3 regions of the Sphingobium sp. B11D3B genome follow, and region 1 is predicted to be linked to each of the others. Evidence: predicted binding sites of a transcription regulator. Region 1 holds the regulator's gene; each other region holds the start of a gene.
The links. The regulator LexA, encoded in region 1, represses DNA repair genes until DNA is damaged. The targets are predictions, from matches to a motif close to GTTCCNCNCTTGTTCT.

Region 1 (10,225 bases):
GTGCTACACCTGCTGCAGCGGCGCGATGCGGCGATGGTGCCGCTGCTGCGCGCGCTGGAAAGCGTGAGCGAGCGGATGGTGCATTGTTCGGTCTGCGGCAATGTCGATACCATCGATCCCTGCGCCATTTGCGCCGATCCCCGCCGCGATGCCCGCGCTTTGTGCGTGGTGGAGGATGTGGCGGATCTCTGGGCGCTGGAAAAGTCGCGCCTGTTCCCGGGACGGTTCCATGTGCTGGGCGGGCGGCTCTCCGCGCTGGATGGCGTGCGGCCCGAAGACCTTTCGATCGCCAGCCTTGTCCAACGCGTCGCCGATGGCGGCATCGATGAAGTCGTGCTGGCGATGAACGCCACGCTGGAGGGGCAGACGACGGCCCATTACATCGCGGAGCGGCTGGAGGCCTATCCGGTGCGGCTGACACAACTGGCTCATGGCGTGCCCGTCGGGGGCGAACTCGATTATCTTGATGAGGGCACGCTGGCGCAGGCGCTGCGGGCGCGGCGGCCGATTGGTTGAGGGGCGGATACGCGGGCAGATCCTGCCGCGTTCGATCAGCCTGATCGGAACAAAGCGTTAACAACGGCTTGATCTCGCGCCTTGGCTTTCATATCTGGACAGCATGGCCATTAGACCGATCCTTGAGACCCCGGACCCGATTCTGCGGACGATTTCGACGCCCGTCGAGGCGATCGACAATGATTTGCAGACGCTGATCGATGACATGTTCGACACGATGTATGATGCGCCGGGCATCGGGCTGGCGGCCATCCAGGTCGGCGTGCCCAAGCGGGTGCTGGTGATCGATCTGCAGGAGCCCGAGTCCGACGCGGAAGACGCGCCGCCGGTCAAGAATCCGCTGGTGTTCATCAATCCGCAGATTCTCGACGGGTCTCCGGAAAGCTCGGTCTATAATGAGGGCTGCCTCTCCGTGCCGGACCAATATGCCGAGGTCGAGCGGCCAGCGCGCATCCGCGCCAGCTGGATGGATCGGCAGGGCCGGATTCATGAGGAAGAGCTAGAAGGTCTGCTCGCGACCTGCCTGCAGCACGAGATGGACCATCTCGAAGGCATTCTCTTTATCGACCATTTGTCGCGGCTCAAGCGGGACATGCTGCTCAAGAAGCTCGCCAAGACCCGCAAAGCGGCCTGAGCTTCCGCGCCGATTGCTGCGCGGCTTAGTTTTCTAATTTGATCGGCAAGAAAAAAGGGGCGCTTCGGGCGCCCCTTTTTCTAATCCATGAATAAGCCAGCTGAGGCTCAGCGCTTGTCCATCGGGACATAATCGCGCTGCGTCGGGCCGGTGTAGAGCTGACGGGGACGGCCGATTTTCTGCTCTGGGTCCGAGATCATCTCGTTCCACTGCGCGACCCAGCCGACGGTGCGGGCGAGGGCGAAGAGCACCGTGAACATGTCCGTCGGGAAGCCGATCGCCGACAGGATCACGCCCGAGTAGAAGTCCACATTCGGGTAGAGCTTCTTCTCGATGAAATATTCGTCGTGCAGCGCGATCTGCTCCAGCTCGCGGGCGACGTCGAAGATGGGGTCGCTGACGCCCAGCTTGTCCAGCACTTCCTTGGCGGTCGCCTGCATCACCTTAGCGCGGGGGTCGTAATTCTTGTACACCCGGTGGCCGAAGCCCATCAGGCGGAACGGATCGTCCTTGTTCTTGGCGCGGGCGATGTAGGACGGGATGCGATCCACGGTGCCGATCTCGCGGAGCATGTTGAGCGCCGCTTCGTTGGCGCCGCCATGCGCCGGGCCCCATAGGCAGGCGATGCCCGCCGCGATGCACGCAAACGGATTGGCGCCCGAGGAACCGGCGAGGCGCACGGTCGAGGTGGAGGCGTTCTGCTCGTGATCGGCATGCAGGATGAAGATCTTGTCCATCGCCGCCTCGACGACGGGATCGACCACATATTCCTCGGCGGGCACCGAGAAGGTCATGCGCAGGAAGTTGCCGGTGTAGCTCAGGTCATTGCTGGGATAGACGAAGGGCTGACCGACCGAATATTTGTAGGCCATGGCGGCGAGCGTCGGCATCTTGGCGATGAGACGGTGGCTCGCGATCATCCGTTGGTGCGGATCGGTGATGTCCGTGGAATCGTGGTAGAAGGCGGACAGCGCGCCGACCACGCCGCACATGATCGCCATGGGGTGCGCATCGCGACGGAAGCCGCGGAAGAAGGTGGAGAGCTGCTCGTGCACCATCGTGTGGCGCGTGATCGTCCGCTCGAACAGCTCGAACTCGTCCTTGGAGGGGAGCGAGCCGCGCAGCAGCAGATAGGCTACTTCCATGAAGCTCGACTGCTCCGCGAGCTGATCGATGGGATAGCCGCGGTGAAGGAGCACGCCCTCATCGCCATCGATATAGGTCAGTGCCGAATCGCAGCTCGCCGTTGAGGTGAAGCCGGGATCATATGTGAACATGCCCGTCTGGGCATAGAGCTTGCGAATGTCGATGACCTTGGGGCCGACGGAACCTTCGACGACCTTACATTCGAGATCCTTGCCCTCGACGGTCATTTTGACTGTGCTGTCGCTCATTCCTTCACCCCTTATTGCTCAAATTTGTGGTCCGGACCCGGAAGCCTGAAGGAGTCCGGCCTGATCCTGCAGGCGGCCCAAGGTTTCGTCCCGACCAAGATGGAGTAGCACGTCGAAGATACCGGGCGACGTCGTCCGTCCCGTTAAAGCAACGCGCAGTGGCTGTGCAATCTTTCCAAGGCCAAGGCCTGCCTCTTCCGCGATCGCGCGGATGGCCGCCTCAAGCGACTCAAGCGACCAGTCGGGCAGCGCCCGCAGCTGTTCGACCACGGTGCCGAGCAGCACTCGTGCATTCTCGTCGAGCAGCTTGGCGGCAGCCTCCTCGACCGCGAGCGGCCGTTTGGCAAACAGGAACGCGGCGCCGTCGGTCAGCTCCAGCAGCGTCTTGGCGCGGGGCTTGAGCGCGGGCATGATCGCCGCAAGCTGGTGCAGCCGGGCCTGGGCCGCGGCATCGTCGTCCAGCGGATCCATCCGCTCGGCGACGAGCAGAGCGAGGCGACCGTCATCGGCCTCGCGAATGTAGTGGCCGTTCAGATTTTCGAGCTTCTTGAGGTCGAATCGAGACGGCGAGCGACCCACGCCCGGCAGATCGAACCATTCGACGGCCTGCTCGCGGCTGATGATCTCATCATCGCCATGGCCCCAGCCGAGTCGCAGCAGATAGTTATTCACGGCCTCCGGCAGCATGCCGAGCTCGTCGCGATAGGCATCGACGCCCATGGCGCCATGCCGCTTGGAGAGCTTGGCGCCATCCTGCCCGTGAATCAGCGGGATGTGCGCATAGACCGGCTCGGGCCAGCCCATCGCGCGGATGATGCCGAGCTGGCGGAAGGCGTTGTTGAGATGGTCATCGCCACGGATCACATGGGTGACGCCCATGTCATGATCGTCCACGACGACGGCGAGCATATAGGTTGGCGTGCCGTCCGAGCGGAGCAGGATCATGTCGTCCAGCTCGGCATTCTGCACGACCACACGGCCCTGCACGGCATCTTCGATGACGGTTTCGCCCTCGCGGGCCGCCTTCAGGCGAATGACATAGGGGGCATCGCCGCCTTCGGAGGGATCACGGTCGCGCCAGCGCCCGTCGTAGCGCATCGGCTGACGCGCGGCGCGTTGCTGCTCGCGTAGGGCTGCCAGCTCTTCGGGAGTCGCGAAGCATTTATAGGCATGGCCGGCGTCGAGCAGGGCGTTGGCGACCTCGGCATGGCGTGCCGCACGCGCGAACTGGAAGACCGGTTCGTCATCGCCTGCAAGGCCCAGCCAGCTCAAGCCGTCGAAGATCGCCTCGATCGCGGATTCGGTCGAGCGGGCGCGGTCGGTATCCTCGACGCGCAGCAGGAACTTGCCGCCATGGTGACGGGCGAAAAGATAGTTGAACAGCGCCGTGCGTGCGCCGCCAATGTGGAGATATCCCGTAGGCGAGGGGGCAAAGCGGGTGACGACCGTGCCTGTTTGTTTCCGTCCTTCTGCCACGCTATGCCTGCTTTTCCCTTATGTCGCGGGTGGGTTTCCTAGTGAACGAGAATGCCCCTAGCACGCCTTTTCCGGCTCGACAAATACCGTTGTTGCGCCGCAGCAGTGTCTGGTTGGGACGGCTTCATGCGCGAGCGGAATCGGTGCTGGAGGCTGAGCGGGCGCAACTCCCACTGTGGGTGCCGATCCTGCTGGGCGCCGGGATTATCGCGTGGTTCACCCTGCCTGCGCCACCGCAGTGGATGGCGTGGATCGCCTTCTGGCTGGGCGTCGCCGCCGCGTTTGGCGCCGTGGGGCGCGGAGGACGCTTGCCCGCTGCGCTCGCCGTTGGCGCGGTGCTGCTGGCGGCGGGCTGTCTGCTGATCTGGGCCAAAGCGCTTCTTGTTGCGCAGCCGCCACTTGCGCGCGCCGCGGTGGTGGAAATGGAGGCTCGAGTCCTCTCGGCAACGCCCTTGGCTGCCCGGGGACTGGTGCGGCTGGAGGTCGCGCCGCTGTCGCGGCCCGATCTGCCGACGCGGGTCCGCATCAACGCGGCGCCCGATCAGATGGCAGAGGAGATTGCCGCAGGGGACCGCATTGCCGTCCGAGCGCGGCTAATGCCGCCTGCACCGGCTGCCCTGCCGGGCGCTTATGATTTTGCGCGGACGGCCTATTTTTCCGGCCTCGGCGCTACCGGGCGGGCACTCGACAAAGTGCAGCGCCTCGATGCGGCACCCCCTGGCGGGGATGCGCGCGCGACTCTCGCCCACCACATCGCCGCGCGGTTGCCGGGGCCGGAAGGGACGATCGCGATCACGCTCGCCACGGGCAATCAGAACTGGATCAGTGAGGCGGATGCGGACGCGATGCGGCGCAGCGGGCTTGCCCATCTGCTCTCGATCAGTGGCTTGCACGTCTCCGCGCTGATCGGCGGCGTGATTCTCATCATGGTTAGTCTGCTTGCGCTTTCGCCGACCCTTGCGCTGCGCTGGCCGGTGCTGATGATCGCCGCCTGCGTGGGCGGCGCGGCGGGCATCGGCTACACTGTGTTCACCGGGGCGCAGGTGCCGACGATCCGCTCGTGCATTGCCGCTCTGCTGGTAATCGCCGGCATGGCTCTGGGCCGTGAGGCCATCGGGCTGCGCTTGATTGCGACCGGCGCGCTGATCGTGATGATCTTTTGGCCCGAGGCTGTCATCGGCCCCAGCTTCCAGATGAGCTTCGTCGCCGTGACCGCGATTGTGGCGCTTTACGAATATCCCCCCGCACGGCGGCTGTTCGAGCGACGCGACGAGGGGCGGATAAAGCGCTGGACCCGCAGCCTCGGCGCCTTGCTGGCGACAGGTTTGCTGGTGGAGCTGGTGCTGACGCCGATTGCCTTCGCTCATTTTCATCGCTCGGGCCTGCTTGGCGCTGCGGCCAATATGATCGCCATTCCGCTCACAAGTTTTGTGGTAATGCCCGCCGAGGTCCTCGCGCTGGTGCTCGACGCTGTGGGGCTGGGGGCGCCGGTCTGGTGGGTGGTCGGTGTGGCGCTCAAGTTCCTGCTGTGGATTGCGCATACTGTCGCCAGTCAGCCCTTTGCGACGCTATCGCTGCCCGTCTCCAGCGGACTGGCCTTTGCGCTCGCCATGATCGGCCTCTTGTGGCTGATGCTCTGGCACACGGCGCTGCGTTGGTGGGGCCTGCCTCTGGCGGCGCTCGGCTTTTTCCTGACATTTCTAGCGCCGTCCGCCGATGTGCTGGTCACCGCCGATGGTCATCATGTGGCGGTGCGCCTGGGCGATGGGCGCATGGCGTTGTTGCGGGACCGAAGCGGGGATTATGTTCGTACGACTTTGGCCGAGGCCGGCGCCTATGACGGTGAGTTTGCGTCCCTGACGCAGGCGCCGGACACGCGATGCACGCGGGACATGTGCGCGATGACCTTGACGGGCCGTACCGGCCAGCCGCCGGTTCACCTGCTGATCAGTCGCTCGCGCCTGCTCGTTCCCTATCCCGAACTGGTGGCCGCCTGCGCACAGGCTGATCTTGTGATCGCTGACCGGCGCCTGCCGCCGGGATGTGTGCCGCGCTGGGCAAAGCTGGATCGGCCTGCGCTGAATGCCATGGGCGGTGCACTGATCCTGCTCGACAGTCGGGAGATCGTGCCGGGCCACGACCCGCGCAGCCGCCATCCCTGGATCGCGGGCACCGGCTCGCGCTAGAGCCGGCGCCCCATATCGCCCGTCTCAGTTATAGCGTCGCAGGAGCCCCGCGAGCCGGCCCTGAATGCGCACCTGCCGCGCCTCATAGGTTTGGGGCTCATGGTCGCGATTGGCAGGATCGAGCCGCACCTTGCGGCCGTCATGATGGAAATATTTGAGCGTCGCTTCATTCTCGTCGATGAGGGCAACGACGATCTGGCCGTCGCGCGCCGTCTCGGTCCGCTGGATCAGCGCGAAGTCACCGTCAAAAATCCCTGCTTCGATCATCGAGTCACCGGAGACTTCTAGCGCGTAATGATCGCCGGCGCCCAGCAACGCGGCCGGGACCGGCAACATGGTGTCGCTCTCCATCGCCTCGATGGGAAGACCGGCGGCGATGCGCCCATGCAGCGGAATTTCGATCACGTCATTGGCGGCGATGGGGATCGTCCGCGCCGGCGCGGTGGGCGCCTTGCGCAGCGGGGTCACGCTGGTGGCCGCCGCCGGCTCTTCCGTCCGCTCCGCCACGGGCATACCATCCGGCAGTTTGAGGATTTCGAGCGCCCGCGCGCGATTGGGCAGCCTGCGGATGAAGCCGCGCTCTTCCAGCGCGCTGATCAGCCGATGGATACCGGACTTCGACTTGAGGTCCAGCGCTTCCTTCATCTCCTCGAAACTGGGCGAGACGCCACCCTGATCGAGATGATGCTTGATGTAGCTGAGCAGTTGCTGTTGCTTGGCGGTCAACATGAGTGGTTCCCCAATATGGAACGGACGGAGAACGTTTAGGAAACGAATCGAGGCACGTCAACACGGATCGGCCAAATATCTCACGTTTTGTTGGGCTGCGTGTAGCCCCACGCACGGGCGAGCGATCAGGTCAGGATGTGCTGATCGGGCGCGATGGGTGCGGGGAGGTCGGTCGCGCCGAGGCGGGCGAGCATTTCGCGTTCGATCGTCCGTGTCATCGCATCGAGCGGCAAATCGTTGGGATCATAGCCGAACGGGTCTTCCAGCTGATCGCCCAAGGCGTCCAGTCCGAAGAAGGTATAGCTCGCCACCAGCACCGGAATGAGGGCCCACCAGCCCAGCGAGCCCGCCAATGCGAAGGGCAGCAATAGGCAGAAGACGTAGGTCGTGCGGTGGAGAATGAGCGAATAGGTGAACGGCACCGGCGTGCTGGCGATCCGCTCGCAGGCCGCCTGCACATCGCTGAGCGCCTTGAGTTGGCCCTCGATGAGCGAATGATGGATCGGGTTGATCTTTTCATCTGCGGACATGCGCAAGCAGTGCGCGCCCATCTCGTAAAGTACGGTGTCGGTCGGGTTCGGGGAGGTGCGCCATGGCCCATCCTTTACCCACCGGCCGATCGCGGCCGCCTCGTCGTGCTGGCGCAGGCGGGCGGCGAGGCCGTTGGTGAAGCCGCAGATGCCGCGGAGCAGCGGGGTGCGTTCCTCCTCAGGCAGCGAGGAGGTGAGTCGCGCGAAGGAGCGGCTCGCGATGATCAGCGCGCCCCATTGCTTGCGACCCTCCCACCAGCGATCATAGCAGGCACTGTTGCGGAAGCTCATGAAGATGGAGAGCGACAGGCCGATCAGCGCGAACGGAATGCCGCTGATCTGCGCGAACAGCCCCGGCCAGGCGCGGGCCGCGAGAATGGCCGCGACACTGGCCACGGCGATGCCCGCCAGCCGATGCTGGATATGCGGCATGATCGTGCCGCGGTAGGCGAACAGCACTTCGAGCAAGCCAAGGCGGTTGCGAACGATCAAGGGCGGACATCTCCTGCCAGGGCACGCGGCCACCGGACATGGGCCGGGCACCGGGCGCGCTCGCCATGCGGAGGATGCGCGCGCAGATCAAGGATTAAGTGGCCGCAAGGGGAAGCGCGCAATGGGCGCTGAGGGAACCGGCGGAGATAAGAGCGGTTCAGCTCGAGAGACGATCACCACAAGAGGACCGTGCCATGCCCCTCAAGCTCGAAGGTTCCTGTCGATGCGGCGCCGTGCGCTTGTCCGTCGACAGCCACGCGCCGGTGCCATTCCTGCGCTGTTATTGCTCGATCTGCCGCAAGACCGCCGGCGGTGGCGGCTATGCCATCAATCTCCACGCCGACAAGCGCACGCTCAAGGTGCAAGGCGAGACCGCCATCTATCACGCTACGCTGGACGATGGTGAAGGCAGCTGCCAGGTCAGCACCGGCGAGCGGCACTTCTGCCCGTCCTGCGCGAGCGCGCTCTGGGTGTTCAGCCCGGAGTATCCTGACCTGCTCCACCCTTTCGCTTCCGCGATCGACAGCGATTTGCCCAAGGCGCCGTCGCTCGTGCACATGATGCTCGGATCAAAGGCGAATTGGGTCGAACCGCAGATCGGGCGGAACGACCAGTGCTTCGACGGCTATCCAGACGAGGGGCTGGAAGACTGGCACCGGGCGCATGGGCTATGGATTGAGTAGGACGGTTCGGGCGGGACGCTTCCAGGGGCGGCCGTGAAGTGGGTTGGTGGCAAGAACGTCAGCTATCATCGGCAATCTTAAAACCTGCCTGTCCAGATACCATGTCATTGCAGTCAATATTGAATCCCTTATTTGACGTTAAATGCACTCTGCACCTCGCCCTCTTAAGCCTGAAGAGCGGGCGTTGGTTGCCTACCTTTGGGAGGTGAACGAGTGCAGTAACGCCCTGCCGCCTGAGCTTCTCGTTGAGGAGATGGATGATGGCGGGATGGGAGGCCTGTCATTTGTATCGCAAAAGCTCGAACGCACATATGGAGGCGAGGCTGGCTCTTGCGGCTTTTACGACGAAGATGGGATGCAAGTTAGGGTTGGGTTGATTCTGGACCAAGACGGGGATCTGTACGAACTTGATCTTTGGAAGGTTGATTTCAGCCCACTTATCAAAATCCCTGAGCCTTGTTCATTCTTCGACAAACGCGCTCCGGCTTGAGCGGCCGCTTCCCACGCTAGAACATGTCGTTCACCGATCCTTCGTCACCGCTTCAAAGCGGCTACGGCTGTGGTCCGACGTTGGTGTTGAACACGGACTGATCAGGCGCGACGCCATTGTCGGAATTCCCTCCGTTCGTCCTGAGTCGCTGCTGAGCTTGTCGAAGCGGCGTATCGAAGGACCGGCCCGTGCACTGGGATGCTTCGATACGGCTCTTCGATACGCGCCTGCGGCGCTCCTCAGACCCTACTCAGCACGAGCGGTAAAGGTAAGAAGGCCGATTTCCATAGCTTGTTCGCAGGCGGGGAGCTGTTATCGACAGCAGCCATGATGGCTCCTCAGTGTCGAGGAAAGCTGACAATCCGGATTCTCTGCTTCGACCCTACGGCGTCGTGCCAACACATACCCACATCGCGCGCTGTCGCGGTAATCCACCCCTCAACCAATACTCTTCGCCAACCCCTGGCTCAGCTTGAGCGCCCCATTCAACCGTGCCCTGGGATCACCCCAGGCGCGCTGGATCACCAGCTTGCTGTCGGGCCGCAGCTTGGCGATGGCGCCGAGCTTCTGGACGTAGCCGATCAGGCCCGGAAGATTGCGGCACTGGTCGTTCTGGAAGCTCACCAGCGCGCCACGTGGGCCGATGTCGATCTTGGCGATGCCCGCCTTGCGGCAATTGAGCTTCACGTCGATCAGCGTCAGCAGATTCTGGGTGGGGTCCGGTAGCGGGCCGAAGCGGTCGATCAGCTCGGCGGCGAAGGCCTCAATGGCGCCCTTGTCCTCCAGCTCGTTGATGCGGCGATAGAGGCCCATGCGCAGGTCGAGATCCGGCACATAATCCTCCGGGATCATGATCGGCGCCTCGACATTGATCTGCGGCGAGGACTTGTCCGGCGCCGGGGCGAGCGCGGCACCGCCGGCCTTGGCTTCCATGATCGCCTCTTCCAGCATCGACTGGTAAAGCTCGAAGCCGACTTCCTTGATGTGGCCGCTCTGCTCGTCACCGACGAGATTGCCGGCGCCGCGAATGTCGAGATCATGGCTCGCAAGCTGGAATCCTGCGCCCAGCGTATCGAGATCGGACAGGACTTTCAG
Region 2 (10,225 bases), 1.2 Mb from region 1:
TGTGCCGCCAGTTGATCGGCCGCGCTGGAAAATATCCTCAAGTCGGCGAGGAAGCGCTCGCCCTCGGGCGTGAGTTCTGGACGCCGCCCCGCGCTGCGGGCCATCAGCGCGACCCCGAGCTGCGCTTCCAGCGCCTTGAACTGGCTGCTCACCGACGCCTGGGAAATGCCCAGCAATTCGGCGCTACCGGCAAAACTGCGTGTCTCGGCAAGCGTCTCGAAGATCACCAGCTGGCGCAGGGTAAATGGCAGGCTTTGCAGGGCACTCATCATTCAGCCATAACCTGTGCATTATAAATGCTATTGCCCGTACATCTGTTGCCTCGCCCGTTCAATCGCTGCCACATGAGCGAAAGTCAGACGGAGACCCAAGTTGACCGACCTTGATGTGACTCGCCGCAGCGTGCTCGGCCAATCTTTGGGCTTGATCGGCGCCGGCATGGTGGGGGCCAGTTCGACGGCACGGGCCGCGCGGCCTAAGAAGGCATCGGGCAATCGGCGCAAGCAGCCGAACATCCTGTTCATCATGGCCGACGACATGGGCTATGCCGACCTCTCCTGCTACGGCCGGCGGGACTATGAAACCCCGGCGATCGACAGCCTCGCGGCGGACGGGATGCGCTTCCTGCAAGGCTATGCCAATTCCGCCGTCTGTTCGGCGACGCGCACGGGCCTCATCACCGGCCGCTATCAGAACCGCCTGCCCATCGGCCTTGAGGAGCCGCTCGCTCAGCGCCCTGTCGGCCTGCCGCCCGAGCATCCCACTCTCCCGTCGCTGCTGCGGGCGGTGGGTTATGGGACGACGCTGATCGGCAAATGGCATCTGGGCGCGCTGCCCAAATATGGCCCGCTCAAGAGCGGCTATGACCATTTCTGGGGATTCCGGGGCGGCGGCGTGGACTATTTCACGCATAAATATGCCGGGCGCCACGACCTGTGGGACGATGACCGCGAGGTGTTCGAGAAGGGTTATCTCACCGATCTTCTGGCCGAGCGCGCGCTGGAGACGATCAGCACCGCCGCCCAGGGCGACAAGCCCTTCTTCATCTCGCTGCACGTCAACGCGCCGCACTGGCCCTGGGAGGGGCCGGGCGACGAGGCCGAGGCCATCAGGCTGGATGCCGATGGCAAGCCGACGGCGCTGATGCATTATGACGGCGGCTCGCAGCGCATCTATGCGCAGATGGTGACGCGGCTGGACATGCAGGTCGGGCGCATTCTGCAGCGGCTGGACGACCTTGGCATCGCGGACGATACCATCGTCATCTTTACCAGCGACAATGGCGGCGAGCGCTTCGCCGACACCTGGCCTTTCACGGGGCGCAAGACCGAGTTGCTGGAAGGTGGCCTTCGCATCCCTGCGATCGTGCGCTGGCCCGCCTATGTGCCTGCCGGAGTCACCAGCGATCAGGTGATGATGTCCATGGACTGGCTGCCGACCCTGCTCGCGGCAGCGGGCGGGGCGCCGGACCCGGCCTATCCGAGCGACGGCATCAATCTGCTGCCTTATCTCGCCGACCCCTCCAGCAAGAGCGAGCGGACCTTGTGCTGGCGCTACAAGAATCTGGACCAGCAGGCCTGCCGCATGGGCGATTGGAAGTATCTGAAGATTCTCCAGAACAGCTTCCTGTTCAACGTCGCCGACGATCCGATGGAGCGCGCGAACCTCAAGGACCGGATGCCGGAGAAAATGGCGCAGGTGAAGGCGGCCTATGACGCATGGGACAGCCAGATGCTGCCGCTCGACCCGGATTCATCGACCCATGGCTTCACCGGCAAGGACCTGGCCGATCACTTCGGCGCCAAGATGGAGAACAGCGTCAAGCCGCGCTGACGGGCGTGGCGGGGTAGGCAGGCTCGGGTGTCCTGCGGCCCCGCCCGCTCAGGGTGCCCAGCCCTGCCCGGCCTCATAAGGCAGGCGCGTGAAGATCAGCTCGACCTCGCGCACCTTGCCGCCCCGCATGCCCAGCATCTCGCCGCTGAGCAGCGACATCGGCCCCCTCGGCTTGGCGGGGCAGGTGCGACCATAGCCCGGAATGTCGTTGCACTCGGTCCGCCCATAAAAGCGCAGGGAAAACACGCCGAACAGCACCTGCTGTTCCTCATCCACCACCAGAGTGCGACGCGGATCGACCTTATCGAGCGTATCGAACAGATGCGCCTCCACCTGCGCCTGACAGCTCATGCTGCCGAAATGCGGCAGCGGTTTGCCGGGGATGGGCGTAATGGGATAGGCCAGTTGCGGGTTGCCGCTCATCGGCATCCGGTTTTCGATCCGCTGGCAATCCGGCGCGAAATGATCGCCCTTGTTGCGCAGCATATTATCGAAGTTCCGGTCGGCCAGTGCGATCATTTCGGCGCGGGACAGGCGCTCGCGCTTGGGCACGATGGTGCGCAGGCCTGCTCTGACCTCGGTCGGCATGGAGGGATGCTGCGGCGCGAATGACCGGCCGATCACCGTCTCGGCTTCCGCGATCCGCCCGGCGACGATCTTGAGGCGCGTGGCATAGCCGACGGTCTTGCCGGCCTCCTTCACTTCTCCCAGCACCGCGACTTGGCCTGCGGCCACATCGGCGGCGCGCGCCTGGTAGCTGCTATAGCCATCCGTCGTCTGCCAGAGCCCCTCGCCCGGCGCCACCGGCACGCCATTCTCGGTGGCGCGAAAGTCCGGTGCGAGGTCGAGACCGGCTGGCGTGCCCTGCTCAACGGCGGCGAGATAGCGGTCCACATGCGCATAGAGGCAGGCGCGGTCGCACGCAGGCGCGACCTCCCGTGCCAGCGTCGGCAAGCCGGGGGAGAGCAGCAGCGCGAGGGCGGTGGCACGCCATGCAAAGCGGATCATCCGTCAGTCCTTTCCGTCGCGCAGATCGCCCAGCCAGCCGCTGTCGGCCTCATAAGGCGCGAATTTGAAGATCGCCTCGACCTCGTGAATCTTGCCGCCGCGCACGCCGAGGATCTCCGCATTGAGCAATGAGACCGGCTGGCGCGGCTTGTCATGGCAGATCGTGCCATAGCCGGGGACCTCGTTGCACCGGCCGTTCTTGTACCAGCGCATGACATAGACGCCGAAGACGAGCTGCTTCTCCTCATCGAGCAGGAGGAAGCGGCGCGGCTCGACCGCGTCGAGCTGGTCGAACAGGTGCAGGCTGATCTGCTGGCCGCAGCCCATGCTGCCGAAATGCGGCTTGGGCACGCCGGGGATCGTGCCGATGGGATAGTTGAGTTCCGCATTGCCGCTCATCGCCATGCGGTTCTCGATCCGCTGGCAATCCTCCGCATAGAGGGAGCCGTCGGCCGCGAGCAGCGCGTCGAAATTGGCATTGGCCGTCTCGATCATCTGCTGGCGGGTCAGCCGCTCGGCGGGCGGAACGATATTGCCGAACGACGCGCGCGGCGCCGGCACGATGGATGTGCCGGGCACCCGCCCGCGCCCGAGAATCGTCTCCACCTCGGTGATCTTGCGATCCGCCACCTTGAGGCGCAGCGCGATGGTGACCTTGCCCTCCCCTTCCAGCACCTCGCCGATATAGCCGACGGTGCCGCTCACCGGATCGGCGAGGTCGATGCGATAGGTGCCAAGGCCGGTCGCCGTCTGCCACAGGCCCGCGCCGAGACGGACCTCCTGCGCATCTTCGGTCGCGCGATAGCGCGTCGCCATCGGCGCCCTAGCGGGCGCGCGCGCGATCATGGCGGCCAGATACTGGTCCATGATCTCGGTGAGGCAGGTGCGGTCACAGGCCGCCGGTGCGGCAGGTCCGGCAGCCATCGCCGGGGCGGCGAGCAGGAGCGCGGCCATCGCGGCCAGCCCCCGGATGGGACGCGCGATCATGGCTGCACGGGACGCGGGCGGGGCCGGATGCGGGTGATCTTGCCGCATGGAATCTCGTAGAGCAGCACGCCGCGCAACCGCCAGTCATCGCCCGCCTTCAAGGGCCGTGAGCCAAAGTCGGGCCAGTCGCTGGTGGCCTGAAAATGCGCTTCCAGATCGACCGTCGCGCCCTGTGGCTGCACCTCGATGGCGTGCGGGGTGACATGCTCCTTCAGCCCACGGGCATCGACGTCGCGATAAAAGGCGATGATGGCATCGCGCCCCTTGAGATCGGGCCACTTCCCGCCTTTCACCAGGACGACATCGGCGTCGTAATAGCTGGTGAAGCAGGCATAATCGCGCGCATTGAAACAGAGGAAATAGCGCTCGAAATCGGCCTTGGTCATGCCCGGCGACGGGCAATTCTCGGCCGCCACAGCCGTTTGGGCGAGCGATCCGAGCAGAGCAAGCATGAGCGCTTTGCCGACGGCTGAGCTGAACCGCATCCCCTGTGACCTCCCCCTCATGACGCACATCCGCATGCAGCGGATAAATCGTGATACGTCGTTGTAGTTTATTCCGTCCTGCAGGGCCGCCTTGTCAAGCGAAATGCCCGGTGAGCGAAACCGCCCTTGTGACCTTCTGACGGAGGCTGGCGGGCCAATGATCGTTCCACTCCAATGGCTTGGGTCGCGATGGGACAAGCTGCCGGAACGATCCCTTGACCCTGCTCAGAATAGGAACATAATAGGAACATATGAGACTCGCCCCTGCCCTTTTGTGCGATCACGCGATGCCGGATGCCCCCTCCCGAAAGGCGTTCGGCATCGCCGCGATCGATACGCTGCTGGGCGGCGGGCTGGCGCGCGGGCGAGTACATGAAGTCTATGCGGCAGAGGTGGACGATGTCGCGGCAGCGGCGGGTTTCGTCGTCTCGCTGGCGACAGGTCTGAGCGAGGCCGACGGCAAGGTGCTGTGGCTCCGCGAGCGACAGGCGAGCCGAAAAGGCGGCGTGGCGCAGGGCCATGGCTGGGCCGAACTGGGCGGCGCCCCCGGCCTGGGGCTGATCGGCACCGTCAGGGACGGCATGGACCTGCTGCGTGCCGCCGTGGATGCCTTGCGCTGCTCTGGCCTGAGCGCGGTCGTGGTGGAAGGCTGGGGGCCGATGCCCGCACTGGACCTGACCGCCAGCCGCCGCCTGACTCTGGCGGCAGAGAAATCCGGCGTGACGCTGCTGCTGCTGCGCCCTGACGCGCCGCCCGTGCCCAGCGCGGGTCAGACCCGCTGGCAGGTGGCCGCCGCACCTTCGCTCGCGCTGCCGGGCAATGCGCCCGGACTGCCGACCTTCGATGTGACCTTGCTGCGCCAACGTTCCGGCCCTTGCGGCCTTTCCTGGCGGCTGGAGTGGGACCGTGACCGACGCTTGTTCCGTGAAGCGGCGCTATCTGGCGCTGTGGTTTCCGCTCCTGCCCACAGAAAGGCTGCGGATTCAGCAGGGGATCGACAGCGCGGGGACCGGCGGGCAGCCTAACGGGCCGCTGGTTCTCGTCGCCAAGATCAAGGGCGCATTGCGGCTGTGCGCCGTCGATGCGCAGGCCCACGCGCTCGGCATCTTGCCGGGCCAGACGCTGGCCGATGCCCGCGCGCTGCAGCCCGACCTCATCTTGGCCGACATGGACGAAGAGGCCGACCGTCACTGGCTGCAGCGGCTGGCCCGGCATTGCATCGCCTGGTCGCCGCATGTCACCCTCGCCCCGCCCGATGGGATAACGCTGGATATTGCGGGAAGCGACCATCTGTTCGGCGGCGAGGCAGGCCTGGCCGCGCAGGCCGAGGATGCCTTCGCCGCGATTGGCATGAGCGTGCGCATGGCCACAGCCTCCACCGCGCAGGGCGCGCAGGCGCTGGCCCGTCATGCCCGCCTGCCCGTCACCAGCGAGCGGGAGGCGCTGCGGGCGCTGCCCGTGCTGGCGCTGGGGCTGGACGAAGAGGCGACGCTCGCCTTGCGCCGCGCCGGGCTAAAGACCATCGGCGATCTGGCGTCGCGGGCCGCCGCCAGCATCGCCGCGCGATTCGGGGCGGACGCGGTGACTGCCTTGCGCCGCCTGCTGGGCGAGGAGCAGGCGCCGATCGATCCGCTCGCACAGCCCCAGCCGCTCCATTTCGAGCGCCGTTTTGCCGAGCCGGTTGCCTTGCAGGCCAGCATCGCCGCCTGTTTTCTCGACCTGCTGCGCGAGGCGGCCCGGACACTCGATGAGCGCGGACTGGGGGGCCGGCGCTTTGTGCTGACATTGTTTCGCAGCGATGGGGCGCGCCATCGGCTGGCAATCGAGACCGGTCTGCCCACGCGCGATCCGGCGCCGGTGCTGCGCCTGTTCGACGAACGCATCGGGACGCTGGCCGACCCGCTCGACCCCGGCTTTGGCTATGACCGCATCACCTTGTTCCTGCCCGTCACCGAGCCGCTCGGCACCAGCCAGCCGGCTCTGGATGGCAGCGAGCAGGATGCCGGCGCGCTGGCCGATCTGATCGACCGGTTGAGCACCCGCCTGGGGCCGGCCAGCCTGTGTCGCCTTGAGCCGCAGGACAGCCATATTCCCGAACAGGCGCAGCTTGCCTTGCCGGCGATCCACGCCCGTGCGCCCCTTCCATGGCCCACGCCCCCGGTGGGCGAGCCGCCCTTGCGGCCGCTGTTCCTGTTCGATCCGCCGCAGCCGGTGGAGGTGATCGCGCAAGTGCCGGACGGCCCGCCGCATCGCTTCCGCTGGAAACGCAAGCTGCACGAGGTGCGGCTCTATGAAGGCCCCGAGCGGATCGCCTCCGAATGGTGGCGGCGCAAGGGCGGCGAAGCCCCCGGCAAGGCCGGACTGACACGGGACTATTACCGGATCGAGGACGTGCGCGGGCGACGCTACTGGATCTTCCGCCATGGGCTTTATGATGAAAAGCCGGATCCGAACTGGTATCTCCACGGGCTGTTCGCATGAGCGACCCTCCCCCTTTCGCAGAGCTGGTCGCGGCCACCAATTACAGCTTCCTGCGCGGCGCTTCGCATCCCGCGCATATGGTGGCGCAGGCCCATCATCTGGGCATGGCCGGGTTGGGCATTGCGGATCGCAACACGGTGGCAGGCGTCGTGCGCGCGCATGTGGCCTGGCGGGAGATCGGCGGGCCTGCCACCGGTTTTCGCCTTGCTGTCGGCGCGCGGCTGGTCTTTGCGGATGGGACGCCGGATATCGTCGCCTATCCCGCCACCCGCCATGGCTGGGGTCGGCTGACGCGGCTGTTGACGCTGGGCAACCGCCGCGCGGAAAAGGGTGATTGCACGCTCAATCTGCCGGATCTGCTCGATCATGCCGACGACCTGCTGCTGATTGCGACAGGGCGCGACCGGAGCCTGTTGGAGCGGCTGACGGAGGCGCGTCCCGGCGCGGTGTGGCTGGCGGCGACCATGCAGCGCAGCGGCGCGGATGCGCGGCGGCTTGCGCAGACGCAGGCGCTGGGCGCGGCGTGCGGCGTGCCTCTGCTCGCCACGTGCGATGCGCTCTACGATCATCCCGATGCGCGACCGCTGCACGATATCCTGACCTGCATTCGCGAAGGCACGACCATCGCTGCGGCGGGTCGACGCCTGCTGGCCAATGCCGAACGCCATCTCAAGCCCCCTGCTGAAATCGCCCGCCTGTTCCGCACCTGTCCGCAAGCCGTCACGGCCAGCACGGACATCCTCTCGCGCATCGCCTTCAAGCTCGATGATCTGCGCTATGAATATCCGCATGAACCCGTGCCCGAAGGCTGGCAGCCGCAAGCCTGGCTGGAACATCTGGTGGAGCTGGGCGGCCGCGAATATTTCCCCGATGGCCTGCCCGAAAAATACCAAGCGGTGCTGGATGAGGAATATGCGCTAATCCGCAAGCGGAACTACGCTTATTACTTCCTCACCGTGCACGATATTGTGCGCCATGCCCGCAGCCTCGAGCAGCCGATCCTGTGCCAGGGCCGGGGCAGCGCGGCCAATTCTCTGGTCTGCTATTTCCTCGGCATCACCCCGATTGATCCGGTGCGGGAGAAGCTGCTGTTCTCGCGCTTCCTCTCGGAAGAGCGCCATGAACCGCCCGATATCGACGTGGATTTCGAGCATGAGCGCCGCGAGGAAATCATGCAGTATATCTATGCCCGCTATGGCCGCGAGCGGGCGGGCATTGCCGCCACGGTGATCCATTACCGTCCGCGCAGCGCGATCCGCGAAGTGGGCAAGGCGCTGGGCCTCACCGAAGACGTGACCGCGCGGATCGCCTCGACCATCTGGGGCTCGCCCGGCGGTAGTCGGGTGCCCTCCCCGCGGATCGAGGAGGCAGGATTTGATCCTGACAATCCCGAAGTCGGCCGGCTGCGGACGCTGGTTGAGCGCCTGCTCGAATATCCCCGCCATCTCTCTCAGCATGTCGGCGGATTCGTGCTGACCGAGAGCCGGCTCGACGAACTGGTGCCCATTCACAATGGCGCCATGCCCGATCGCACCTTCATCGAATGGGACAAGGACGATATCGACGCGCTGGGCCTGATGAAGGTGGATGTGCTGGCGCTCGGGATGCTGACCTGCATCCGCAAGAGCTTCGACCTGCTGCGCACGCATGGCCTCGCCGACCTGACCCTGGCCACCGTGCCGCGCGAGGACAAGGCGACCTACGCCATGCTCCAGCGCGGCGACAGCATCGGCACCTTTCAGGTCGAAAGTCGCGCGCAGATCGCCATGCTGCCGCGGATGAGGCCGAAGGAGCTGTACGATCTGGTCATTCAAGTGGCGATCGTCCGTCCCGGCCCGATCCAGGGCGGCATGGTCCATCCCTATCTGCGCCGTCGTAACAAGGAGGAGGCCGTGGTCTTCCCCAGCCCTGCCCCGCCGAACGATCCAAACGAGCTGCGCGAGGTGCTGGGCAAGACATTGGGCGTGCCGCTGTTCCAGGAACAGGCCATGAAGCTGGCCATCGTGGCGGCCAAGTTCACGCCGCCCCAGGCCGATGGGTTGCGGCGCGCCATGGCGACCTTTCGCCATCACGGGACGGTGCATAATTACCAGAGCCTGCTGGTCGAAGGCATGGTGGCGCGCGGCTATGAGCGGGACTTTGCCGAACGCTGCTATCAACAGATCGAGGGCTTTGGCGAATATGGCTTTCCCGAAAGCCATGCCCAGGCCTTCGGATGGCTCGCTTATGTCTCATCATGGCTGAAATGCCGCCACCCGGCTGCGTTCACCTGCGCCCTGCTCAACAGCCAGCCGATGGGCTTTTATGCGCCCGCGCAGCTGGTGCGCGATGCGCAGGAGCATGGCGTGGAGGTCCGTGCGGTCGACGTGAATGCCAGCGAATGGGATAGCACGCTGGAAGGACCGGCCGGCGCTGCGCTGGCGCTGCGGCTGGGATTTTCACGCATCGACGGCTTCCGGCAGGGATGGGCCGACACGATCGCACAGGCCAGGCAGGCCGGCGCGTTCGTTTCTATCGAAGATCTCGCCCGGCGGGCCAGCCTGCCTCTCCAGGCCTTGCGCAAGCTGGCCGATGCCGATGCTTTTGGCGCGCTGGCGGAGTCGCGCCGCGATGCCTTGTGGGAGGTGCGTCGCACGCCGCCCACTCAGCTACCGCTGTTCGCTTTTGCCGATGCACCGGAACTGGGCCGGGAAGCCGATCCGCGCCTGCCCGCCATGCCGCTCTCCGAGGAAGTGGTGGCCGATTACCAGACCGCGCGGCTCTCGCTGAAGGGGCATCCGATGCAGTTTCTGCGCGCTGCGCTGACCCGCGAAGGCGTGCGATCCTGCGCGGCCGCCAATGCGCTGCCCGATGGCCGCAGGGCGCGCGTCGCCGGCGTGGTCCTGACCCGGCAGCGGCCCGGCAAGGGCAATGCCGTGTTCATCACGATCGAGGATGAAACGGGGATCGTCAACGCGCTGCTCTGGGCGCGGGATCTCGACAAGCAGCGCCACGCCGTGATGGCCGCGCGCCTGATGCTGATCGAGGGCGAAATCCAGAAGAGCAAGGAAGGCGTAGTCCACCTGATGGTCCGGCGGGTGATCGATCGCACGGCCATGCTCGATGACCTCGCCGATCATCCCCCCATGGCTCCGCAAACCGCGCGCGGCGACGAAGTCCGCAACCCACAGCGCCCCCGCATCAATGGCCATCCCCGCAATGTCAGGATTCTGCCGAAATCACGCGACTTCCACTGAGGCCCGTCTAGGGCATGTGCGTGTGAAGTGCTGGAGGCCCGAGCCGGAATCGAACCGGCGTATACGGATTTGCAGTCCGCTGCGTCACCACTCCGCCATCGGGCCTCGGGGGTGGTCGAGGGAGCGCGGCTAGCTCAATTCATTCGGCAACGCAACTTGCTTTGCGCCATGACGGACGGGACAGGTGCGCAGACT
Region 3 (10,225 bases), 640 kb from region 1:
GCACGGACGCCGTCAGCGAAACTACGCCCGTCGCGCAGCCGGGCGGCGTCACATCAACGCCTGTTTCGCCGCCCTCGACAATCCCGCCACGCTCCTTGTCGCCTGCTTCGTACGACCTTTTCGTCCCGCTTTCGGGTCGGAGCGAGCCGTGAGCGGTCGTGGCGTCTGTTGGCGCTGCCAGGGTTGGGATTTACTGCGGAGGGGATGGCATAAGTGCATCGTCATCGGAGGAAAAAGGGGATGGCGAGATAAAAGGGCCGCCACCTGCTGGACCTTATGTGGTTGTAGGTGCGCGGTTTTTTCAGGTGGCACGATATTCAGCCGGGTGGCGCGATTCTCCGATTATCGCGTGACATCAGCCTGTTGGCAGGTGGCAGCGCGGATTTCGGTGATGTGATGGCCATCGGCGACGATGATTTCGAGGTGCGGCCGGGAAGGAGTCGCGACGCTGGCAAGGGGTCCGGGCGCAAGGCCCAGAGCCTCGCGGCGCAGGTCCGCCGGGCGGCGGCAAAAGCAGGCTATAGCCGCAGAGGAGCCTCCCGGGGCAAGGGGACCGGGCATCATGGTCGCGGTCGCATCGCGCGGCTGAGAGCCAGGTCGCCGGCCAATGCCAGGCGCGTGGTCATCAAGGCCCGCGTCGTCCGGCACAAGGGATCCAAGTACCGTTCCGCACCGCTCGCCCGCCATATCGACTATTTGAAGCGCGACGGGGTGGCTCGCGATGGACGCGACGCCAGCCTTTTCGATGCATGCTCGGATCAGGCGGACGGCAGTGCATTTGCCCACGCTTGCGAAGACGATCGACATCATTTCCGCTTCATTGTCTCCCCCGAAGACGCCGTGCAGATAAGCGATCTGCGCGCGTTCACTCGCGAGCTGATGGAAGACGTGGCGCGTGATCTCGACACCCGGCTCGACTGGGTCGCGGTGGATCACTGGAACACTGACAATCCCCACATCCATATCCTCGTGCGCGGCGTCGATGAGCGCGGCGCCGACCTGGTCATCGACCGCGACTATATCCGCGAAGGCATGCGCGCCCGTGCCGAAGAGCGCGTCACTGCGGAACTGGGCCTGCGCACCGACCAGGAAATTCGCACCGCGCTCGAACGGGAGGTCGAGGCCGATCGCTGGACCAGTCTCGACCGGCGGCTGCAACGGATGGCCGACGGCGTCAGCGGCATGGTCGATCTGCGTCCTGGCGGCACAGATGATCCCGAGATGCGTCGCCTGCTGATCGGGCGCGCTACGAGGCTCGAACGGCTGGGGCTTGCCTCCAGGCAGGGGCCGGCGGTCTGGTCGATCCGGCCTCAGGCGGAACAGACCCTGCGCGATCTCTCCATCCGCGGCGACATCATCAAGGCCATGCACCGCGCGATGCGCGCGGGCGGTCATAACTTCGATCCCGGCGGCTTCGCGGTGCATGGCGATGCACCCGACGATCCCATCATCGGCCGGCTCGTCGAGCGGGGACTGCACGATGAACTGATGGGCACCGCTTACGCCGTGATCGAAGGCACGGACGGCCGGATCCATCATTTGCGCTTCAATGATATCGAGATGACCGGCGACGCGAAACCAGGCGCCATCGTCGAGACACGAAGTTGGCAGGACGCCAGAGGAAATAGCCGTCTGTCGCTCGCGATGCGCTGCGACCTGACATTGGCCGAGCAGGTGAAGGCGCCCGGTGCAACCTGGCTCGATCGCCAGCTCATCGCCCGCGAGCCGCTGGCGCTGGGCCAAGGGTTCGGTGGCGAGATTCGCGTCGCCCTAGTTGAGCGGGCGCGTCATCTCGAAGGCGCTGGGCTCGCCCAACGACGCGGCACAGGCTTTCTGTTCGCGCGGGGATTGATCGAAACGCTCAAGGCCAATGAGGTTGAGCAGGAGATCGACTCTCTCGTCCGGCGCACCGGCCTTGTGCATCGGCCATCGGGCGCCGGCGACTATGTGAGCGGCGTTTATCGCGAGCGCGTGACGCTGGCTTCGGGCCGGTTCGCAATGATCGACGACGGGCTCGGCTTCCAGCTCGTCCCTTGGCGGCCAGCGCTCGATCAACATTTGGGCACACATATCAGCGGCACCATGAACCCCGCCGGCGTCGACTGGTCGCTAGGACGCGGCCGGGGAATGGGCCTTTGAACCTTCCTTCCCCATGTCCACGGAGTCCAGGCTCATGAAGGCCACCCAAATTCTCTGGTGCCAGGTCATCGCCGTGCTCAGCGTGACGCTGGCCGGCATCTGGGCAGCGACCCAATGGACGGCCCATGCGCTGGCCTATCAGGCCGAACTGGGCGCGCCTTGGTTCTGGCTGGGGCCATGGCCGATCTATCCACCTGCTGCCTTCTTCTGGTGGTGGTTCGGGTTCGATGCCTATGCGCCCAAGATCTTTGAGAAGGGCGCGCTCATCGCGGTGTCGGGCGCGATGGCGGGCATCGTTCTTGCGATCGTCATGTCGGTCTGGCGTGCGCGCGAGGCGAAGAAGGCCGAAACCTACGGGTCGGCTCGCTGGGCCAGTGAGAGTGAGATCAAACGCGCGACCATGCTTGGCGACCAGGGCGTCATTCTGGGGTGCCTTGCGCGAGACTATTTGCGCCATGACGGTCCTGAGCATGTGCTGTGTTTCGCACCGACCCGCTCGGGCAAAGGCGTCGGCCTTGTCATTCCGACGCTGCTGACCTGGCCGGGAAGCTGCATCGTTCATGATATCAAGGGCGAGAACTGGCAACTCACGTCTGGTTTCCGCGCCCGGCATGGCCGTGTGCTGCTGTTCGACCCCACCAACTCGGCGAGCGCCGCCTACAATCCGCTGCTCGAAGTGCGCAAAGGCGTATGGGAAGTGCGCGACGTTCAAAATGTCGCCGATGTTTTGGTCGACCCCGAAGGAAGCCTCGAGAAGCGCAATCACTGGGAAAAGACCAGCCATGCGCTGCTGGTCGGTGCGATCCTCCATGTCCTCTATGCCGAGGAAGACAAAACGCTGGCGGGCGTTGCCGCCTTCCTTTCCGATCCGCGCCGCCCGATTGAGACCACGCTACGCGCAATGATGTCCACGCCGCATCTTGGCAAAGCGGGCGTCCACCCGGTGGTCGCGTCGGCCGCGCGCGAGCTGCTCAACAAGTCGGAGAATGAGCGGTCGGGCGTGCTCTCCACCGCCATGTCCTTCCTCGGGCTCTATCGCGACCCGATCGTGGCAAAGGTCACGCGTTCTTGCGACTGGCGCATCGCCGACCTGGTGGACGGACCACGGGCGGTCTCGCTCTATCTGGTCGTGCCACCGTCGGACATCAGTCGGACCAAGCCGCTTATCCGCCTGATTCTCAATCAGGTTGGCCGAAGGCTGACTGAGGAATTGACGCCCAAGGGCCGTTCACATCGCTTGTTGCTGATGCTTGATGAGTTTCCGGCGCTGGGTCGCCTCGATTTCTTCGAGAGCGCGCTCGCCTTCATGGCGGGCTACGGGATCAAAGCCTTTCTGATCGCCCAGAGCCTCAACCAGATCGAGAAGGCCTACGGGCAGAACAATGCCATCCTTGATAATTGTCATGTCCGTGTAGCGTTTGCGACCAATGACGAACGCACCGCAAAGCGGATTTCGGACGCGCTCGGCACCGCGACCGAGATGCGCGCGATGAAGAATTATGCCGGGCATCGGCTGTCGCCCTGGCTTGGCCATCTCATGGTCTCGCGCACCGAAACCGCTCGGCCGCTGCTCACGCCCGGCGAGATCATGCAACTGTCGCCCGACGAGGAAATCGTCATGGTGGCAGGGATCCCGCCTATCCGTGCCCGGAAAGCACGCTACTTCACCGATCCGCGCTTTACCCGCCGGATGGTCACGCCGCCCAGAATTACGCCCAGCGATCCCAAGCAGCGGCCTCGGGATGACTGGTCGGCGCTCGAGGCGGTCGACGGACCTTTGGCGCCGGAGACCGAAGTGGGGACGGGTAGGGGCACGGATCGCGAGATGGAAGGTGGCCATCGGCAGAAGGGCGCGGAAAGGATCAATGAGGCCGACGTTGGAAAAGCGCAGCCGGGTGACAATGTTGGTGAAGCGCCGGCCGGAGGTCGCCAAGAGCCGAGCAAAGGCGATGCCGCTGATCCGGCCAATGCCGGCATTCGCCTTGAGCCAGGCCTCGGCCAGCATGAGGAGATTGTCACACGCGACAGAGTGCCCGCGCTCCCTGATGGAGCCGAGGACGATCGGCAGGATGAAGAAGCGGCGCGCGCAAAGCGTCAAGCCGATCGCGCCATGGGGCGCAATGCCCGTGCCGCCTCGCTCGATCCTGATGACGGAATTGTCCTGTGAAAACGGCCTCGGTGAAGCGCAGCATCCGGCTTCGTCACGATATCGCACGTCGGCTCGCCGATCAGGCCATTGCGCGCCGCACCAGTCAGGCTGCGATCATCGAAGCAGCGCTCGACTCTTTCCTGTCGCCCGATGCAGCCGAGCGGCTCGAAGCCGCACTTTCACGGCGGCTTGATCGTATCACCCGCGATCTGGGGCGTCTTGAATGGCATGTTGCTCTGTCGAATGAGACGCTCGCCTTGTTCATTCGTAATTGGCTGAACGTGATGCCCGTGTTGCCGGACAGCGGGCGCGACGAGGTTCGCGCGCAGGGGCGCGAACGGTGGGAGCGGTTCGTTGAAGCCCTCAGCCGACGCATGGAGCAGGGGCCGCGCCTGACCACAGAAGTATCGCCCGATGTACCGAATTCTGTGAGCGGCTCGCTGTGAACATGTTGGCTCGATGCCGTGGAATATGTCCTGAGATATGTCGCGGCGATAATTGCCGTTTTGCGGTCGCACGCTTGTAGCGGTCAGCTCTTGCCCACTGTCTCAACAAGGAAGACGTGCGCGGGAGGGGTGGCGAGAAGAGTTTCCTCTGGCATGGTTGCGCAGAGCCAGTCCATCGCGTGCCGCCGCTCGATGATCGCGCCGTGGCGATCCTGATAGCGGGAGACCTCGGGATTGGCTGATACGGTGATCACCTTGAACGCGAGCGGCCATTGCCCAAGCGGCGGCTCCCAGACACCGGCCAGATAGAAGAAATTCCCATCCTCGCGCGTTACGCGATAATGTTTCGATCCCACCTTCATCCGGAAGTCGGATACCGGCACGAGACAGCGGTGGCTGGGGAAGGTTTTTTCTTCGGCCTGGACGAACCGGTAGGAGATCCCGTCGCTAAAGCGCGGGTTCGTTCCCCAATGGGCATTCACCAGCTCCTGCTTGCCCGATCCGTCAGGCTTCATGCGAATGATATGATGGGTGGTGCCATCTGCCGCATCGGAATCGAACGGAGAGGGTGTCAGCGCCATTACAAGAACATAGGAAGAACGTTGCGAGCGGGCAAGGAGGGTTGAGCGACAGCCATGTGCAATGACTATCGGCAGGAGGTCGACATTGCCTCGATCATGGATGATTTCGAGGATCTCGAAATCAACATCGAGACGCCCGAAGGGGTGCCGGAGGACAACCCGCGCGTCGATATCCGGATGACCGACATGGCGCCCATTGTTCGCGCCGTCGACCGACCGCCGGGCAACTATCGCGCCGTGGGCGAACTGGTGAACCGGCGATGGAGTTGGCCGGGCAGGAAAGGCCCGGTCTATAATCTGAGAACCGAAGGCTTTGGCGGGAAGGCCCCCGATCTCAGCCTCAATCGCTGCCTTGTTCTGTGCGATGGGTTCTACGAGTTCACTGACCCCGCCATGCCGCGTCCAAAGGACAAGCGTCTCGATAAATGGCTGTTCGAGATGAAGGATCATCGCTGGTTCTGCATGGCCGGCGTGTGGCAACATGATCCCAAGGTCGGCGAGGCGTTTTCGCTGCTGACCATGGATGCCGGCGATGACATCAGGCCCTATCATCACCGGCAGATCATCCCGCTGTCGCGCGAGCAATGGGGGGATTGGCTCAATGCCGATGTTCCTGCCGAGGAGGTCCTCACTTATCTCCCCGCGGGCATGCTCAAGGTCACGCAAGTGTGGCCGCCGCCCGACCAACAGGCCGAGCAGCCATCGCTGGCGCTCTGACCATCCTGTCGTCGCAAGGCGCTTGACGGACTGGCCTACTTGGATGGAACATAAAGGGAACAAGTGAGTCGATGCTGACCAATGCCTGCACCCTGTTCTGCCTTGCCTCGGCCGTCGGCCGAGACGCTCGCTGCGCTCCGCGCAGAGATCGCGTGCTCGCGCGCCGCGCGCGGTAACGCGCTGGGCTTTGGGGTGTCCGCGCTTGACGAGCGGCTCGCCGATCACGGTATCGATGGGAGCGGGCTCCATGAGGTTGCGGCCGCTTCAGCCAGTCTGAACGACGACGCAGCTGCGACGCTGTTCGTCGCCAGCATTGCCGCGCGCTTCGCGAGTCAGCCCGGCTTCAATGTCCTGTGGGCCGTGACCGCTTTCGATCTCTATGCCCCTGGCCTCGAGCAGGTTGGGCTTGGTCCGGACAAGCTGGTCTACGCGCAAGGCCGCAAGGACGTCGAGGTGCTCGCCATGGCCGAGGATGCCTTGCGCGATGGATCGCTCGCCTGCGTCATCGCCGAAGTGAGAGCGGCAGATATGACCGCAACCCGCCGGCTCCAGCTTGCAGCCGCCAACGGCGGGACGCCGATGCTGCTTTACCGGCGCCATCGATCGCGCGATCGCTGTCCGCTGAGCGTGCCCTCGTCAGCCATGACCCGCTGGCGGATCGGCTGCACGGCCTCGCAGCGTCTTCCCTGGGCGGGCGTTGGGCGGCCGCGCTGGCAGGTCGAGCTTGTCCGTCAGCGCAATGGCGATCCTTTTTCCCTCGAACTGGAGGCGTGCGATGCAACGGGTCGCCTCGCTCTTCCTGCCGCAACTCCCGATCGAACGGCTACGCCGGCTCGAGCGCCTGCGCAGGAACGAGCGGCCAGCTACGCCGCCTGAGGCCGGGCCTGCGCCAGGCCCACGCTTTCCAGAGCCGGTCGACGATGATCCTGGCGCCTGCTCGGTGCCGCGGGGTGGCGGATGGCGACCGGGTGCGCGTTGGGCGCGGGACGGGGCGCTAGGCCGCCGACCATCGCAGTCAGACCTCGATGCGCTGCCGGCGCACCAGCGTCCCACGATGCGCGAGATGGGTCGGCGAAGCGAGCATGCCGAGCATCCGTTCAAGGCCGTGAAATACAATATCGCCCGCAGCGACGATGGTCACAGCAGCGCGCTAGCCACAATGCCGACCTGGGCGACTTGGTGGGGTACGCCGACCGTTCTCGTCGCGCGCACGGGGCAGAAGGATGTCATAACCGCCGCCTGTCCGCAGGCGTTAGAGCTGGGGCTTCGACCAGGCATGGCTGGAGCCCATGCCCGAGCGTTGGTTGCTGATCTGGAAGTTCGTGACGCAGAGCCTGAAGCGGACCGCGCGTTGCTCGATCGGCTGGCGCTGCACGCCGCGCGGCAATGGACGCCATCGGCCAGCGTGTCTGGGCCTGACGGCCTCTGGTTCGATCTGACCGGCACGACGCATCTGTTCGGCGGCGAAGAGCGCTTCTGCCGCAGGCTGCTCGCTTTCCTGAAGCGGCTTGGCTTCACGGCGAGGATCGCCGTGGCCGGCACGGCGGGTGCGGCAAACGCGCTCGCGCGGTTTGGCAGCGAAGCGATCACGCTGCTCGAGGTGGGCAAGGAAGCCCAAGCCATCGCAGAGCTCCCCATTGCTGCGCTGCGTCTTGAAGGAGACGCGCTGCTCGCCGCAGCCCGGTTCGGGCTGGAGCGGATTGCCGACCTTTATCCCATGCCGCGCGGGCCGCTGGCACGCCGGCTTGGCCTGAAGACGGTCGAGCGCCTTGATCAGGCGCGCGGCCTCATTGCCGAGCCGATCATCCCGGTGGTTCCGACGCAAGCCCCCATGGTGACGCGGCGGCTACTGGAACCGATCGGCACGCCGGAGAGCATCGCCCAGGTTATCGGCGATCTTGTCGAGGATCTCGTCATTTTGCTGCGCGCCCGAGGATTGGGCGCCCGCAACGTGCTGCTGATCGCTGAGCGGGTGGACGGCGCAGCGCAGCGCCTGGGGGTCGGCGCATCCCGTGCGACGCGCGACGGAAAGCATTTGAAGCGCATGTTCGCGCTGCGGATGACGCAACTCGATCCCGGTCTCGGCATCGAGGCCATGCACCTTGTCGTGCCGATGGCCGAGCCGCTCGGCGCGCAGGCCGCCGGTGCGCTTCTCGAAACCTCGGCCAAGGTGCGTGACCTTGCCCCGCTGGTCGATCAGCTGGCGACGCGGGCAGGCGCTTCGGCGCTATTCCGCATATCGAGCGAAGAAAGCGATGTGCCGGAACGGGCCATGCGCCGGGTTTCGCCGCTGGATTGCGTCCAGGGCTGGCCGGGCTGGAAGCGGCCGGCGCGCTTGCTCAAGCGTCCCGAACAACTCTCCAACGTCGTCGCGCTGCTGCCCGATCATCCGCCACGCCGCTTCACATGGCGCCGGCAGAGCTACCAGGTGGTCGCAGGGGACGGTCCCGAGCGCGTCCATGGCGAATGGTGGCGCAATGCGCATGAGCTCTGGGCCGTGCGCGATTATTTTCGGGTCGAGGCGCAAGGCGGCGCGCGCTTCTGGATCTTCCGGCGGGGCGATGGCGTCGAGGCGCAGACCGGCGACCTTAGCTGGTACATGCACGGGATGTTCGGCTGATGGCTACGCCGGATACGACCTATGTCGAGCTGCAGGTCACCAGCCACTTCTCGTTCCTGCGCGGCGCATCTTCGCCGGAGGAATTGTTCGCGGCCGCCGCGTTGCTTGGTCACGGGGCAATGGGGCTTGCGGACTGGGGGACGGTCGCCGGGGTCGTGCGCGGATGGGACGGCCAGAAGACGACCGGTGTCCGAATGATCCCGGGGACTCGGGTCAAGCTGACGGATGGACGCGCACTGCTGCTCTATCCGCGCTCAAGGCCTGCCTGGTCGCGGCTGACGCGGCTGCTGTCGATCGGCAAGGAGCGTGGCGGCAAGGGCAAGTGCATCCTCGAATGGGCAGATGTTGCGGCCCATGCCGAAGACATGGTCGGCATCTTGCTGCCCGATATGCCTGACGATGTGGCTGGCGATCATTTGCGCGAGCTTGCCCAGCTGTTCGGCGAGCGGGGTTTCTGCGCGCTGTCGCTGCGCCGCCGACCCGATGATGCTGAGCGCCTCCACCTTCTCGACGCCTTGGCGCGCAAGTACGGCATTCGCTCGGTCGCGACCGGAGATGTGCTCTACCATAGTGTGCAGCGCCGCCCGCTTCAGGATGTGGTGAGCGCGATCCGCGAGCGGTGCACGATCGATGAGCTGGGGTTCCGCCGCGAACGGTTCATGGACCGCGACCTTAAGTCGCCGACCGAGATGGAGCGCCGCTTTGCTGCTTTCCCCGATGCCATCCAGGCCAGCGCCGACATCGCGGCACAATGCACCTTCGATCTTGGCGAGATCCAATATCAATACCCTTATGAGCAGGTGATCGAGGGCCGGACCGCTCAGGAGGCGCTTGCCGCCCTCACGCACAAAGCGGCGGCCGCGAAGTTTCCCGACGGCATCCCGCAGCGCTACCGCGCGCAGATCGACCATGAGCTCAAACTCATCGGCGAACTGGGTTACGCGCCCTATTTTCTGACCGTCAATTCGATCGTCGCCGAGAGCCGCCGGCGCGGCATATTGTGCCAAGGGCGTGGGAGCGCGGCCAATAGCTGCGTGTGTTATCTGCTGGGCGTTACCTCGATCGATCCGATCCAGCACGAACTGCTGTTCGAGCGGTTTGTGAGCGGCGAGCGCCGTGAGCCGCCGGATATCGACGTCGATTTCGAACATGAGCGCCGCGAAGAAATCATCCAGTGGATCTATGCGACCTACGGCCGTGACCGCTCGGCCCTGACTGCCGTCGTCACCCGATACCGCACGCGCGGCGCGGTCGCTGAGGTCGGCAAGGCGCTTGGGCTCCCCCGCGATCTCACCAAGATGCTGACCGGCCTTGTGTGGGGCTGGTCGATGGACGGCATCCCACAGGAGCAGATCGAGAGCCTCAATCTCAATGCCGACGATCATCGCCTCAAGCTGACCTTGGAGCTGGCCCGCGAACTAATCGGCACGCCGCGCCATCTCTCGCAGCATCCTGGTGGCTTCGTGCTGACCCAGGACCGGCTCGACGACCTTGTGCCGATCGAACCCGCGCGCATGGAAGATCGTCAGATCATCGAATGGGACAAGGACGATATCGACGCGCTCAAGTTCAT

Region 2: the regulator LexA is predicted to act here: its motif matches at 4,547-4,562, upstream of M2333_RS09410 (ImuA family protein).
Region 3: the regulator LexA is predicted to act here: its motif matches at 6,078-6,093, upstream of M2333_RS00955 (ImuA family protein).

What each region holds. Positions count from the first base shown of each region.
Region 1 covers NZ_JAOQOF010000001.1:832,863-843,087, forward strand. The annotation lists gene recR (recombination mediator RecR) at 1-516, shown strand, start outside; gene def (peptide deformylase) at 620-1,150, shown strand; gene M2333_RS03950 (citrate synthase) at 1,258-2,544, opposite strand; gene gltX (glutamate--tRNA ligase) at 2,563-4,020, opposite strand; gene M2333_RS03960 (ComEC/Rec2 family competence protein) at 4,164-6,206, shown strand; gene lexA (transcriptional repressor LexA) at 6,231-6,935, opposite strand; gene M2333_RS03970 (bestrophin family protein) at 7,061-7,957, opposite strand; gene M2333_RS03975 (GFA family protein) at 8,152-8,640, shown strand; gene M2333_RS03980 (DUF6984 family protein) at 8,783-9,130, shown strand; gene mfd (transcription-repair coupling factor) at 9,569-10,225, opposite strand, start outside.
Region 2 covers NZ_JAOQOF010000001.1:1,998,268-2,008,492, forward strand. The annotation lists gene M2333_RS09385 (LysR family transcriptional regulator) at 1-272, opposite strand, end outside; gene M2333_RS09390 (sulfatase) at 373-1,833, shown strand; gene M2333_RS09395 (hypothetical protein) at 1,882-2,841, opposite strand; gene M2333_RS09400 (hypothetical protein) at 2,845-3,828, opposite strand; gene M2333_RS09405 (nuclear transport factor 2 family protein) at 3,825-4,313, opposite strand; gene M2333_RS09410 (ImuA family protein) at 4,565-5,338, shown strand; gene M2333_RS09415 (Y-family DNA polymerase) at 5,220-6,794, shown strand; gene M2333_RS09420 (error-prone DNA polymerase) at 6,791-10,030, shown strand; tRNA gene M2333_RS09425 (tRNA-Cys) at 10,062-10,135, opposite strand.
Region 3 covers NZ_JAOQOF010000001.1:193,993-204,217, forward strand. The annotation lists gene M2333_RS00925 (lytic transglycosylase domain-containing protein) at 1-152, shown strand, start outside; gene M2333_RS00930 (relaxase/mobilization nuclease domain-containing protein) at 397-2,139, shown strand; gene M2333_RS00935 (conjugal transfer protein TraG) at 2,174-4,306, shown strand; gene M2333_RS00940 (CopG family transcriptional regulator) at 4,318-4,734, shown strand; gene M2333_RS00945 (SOS response-associated peptidase family protein) at 4,818-5,315, opposite strand; gene M2333_RS00950 (SOS response-associated peptidase family protein) at 5,370-6,032, shown strand; gene M2333_RS00955 (ImuA family protein) at 6,135-6,908, shown strand; gene M2333_RS00960 (Y-family DNA polymerase) at 7,087-8,652, shown strand; gene M2333_RS00965 (error-prone DNA polymerase) at 8,652-10,225, shown strand, end outside.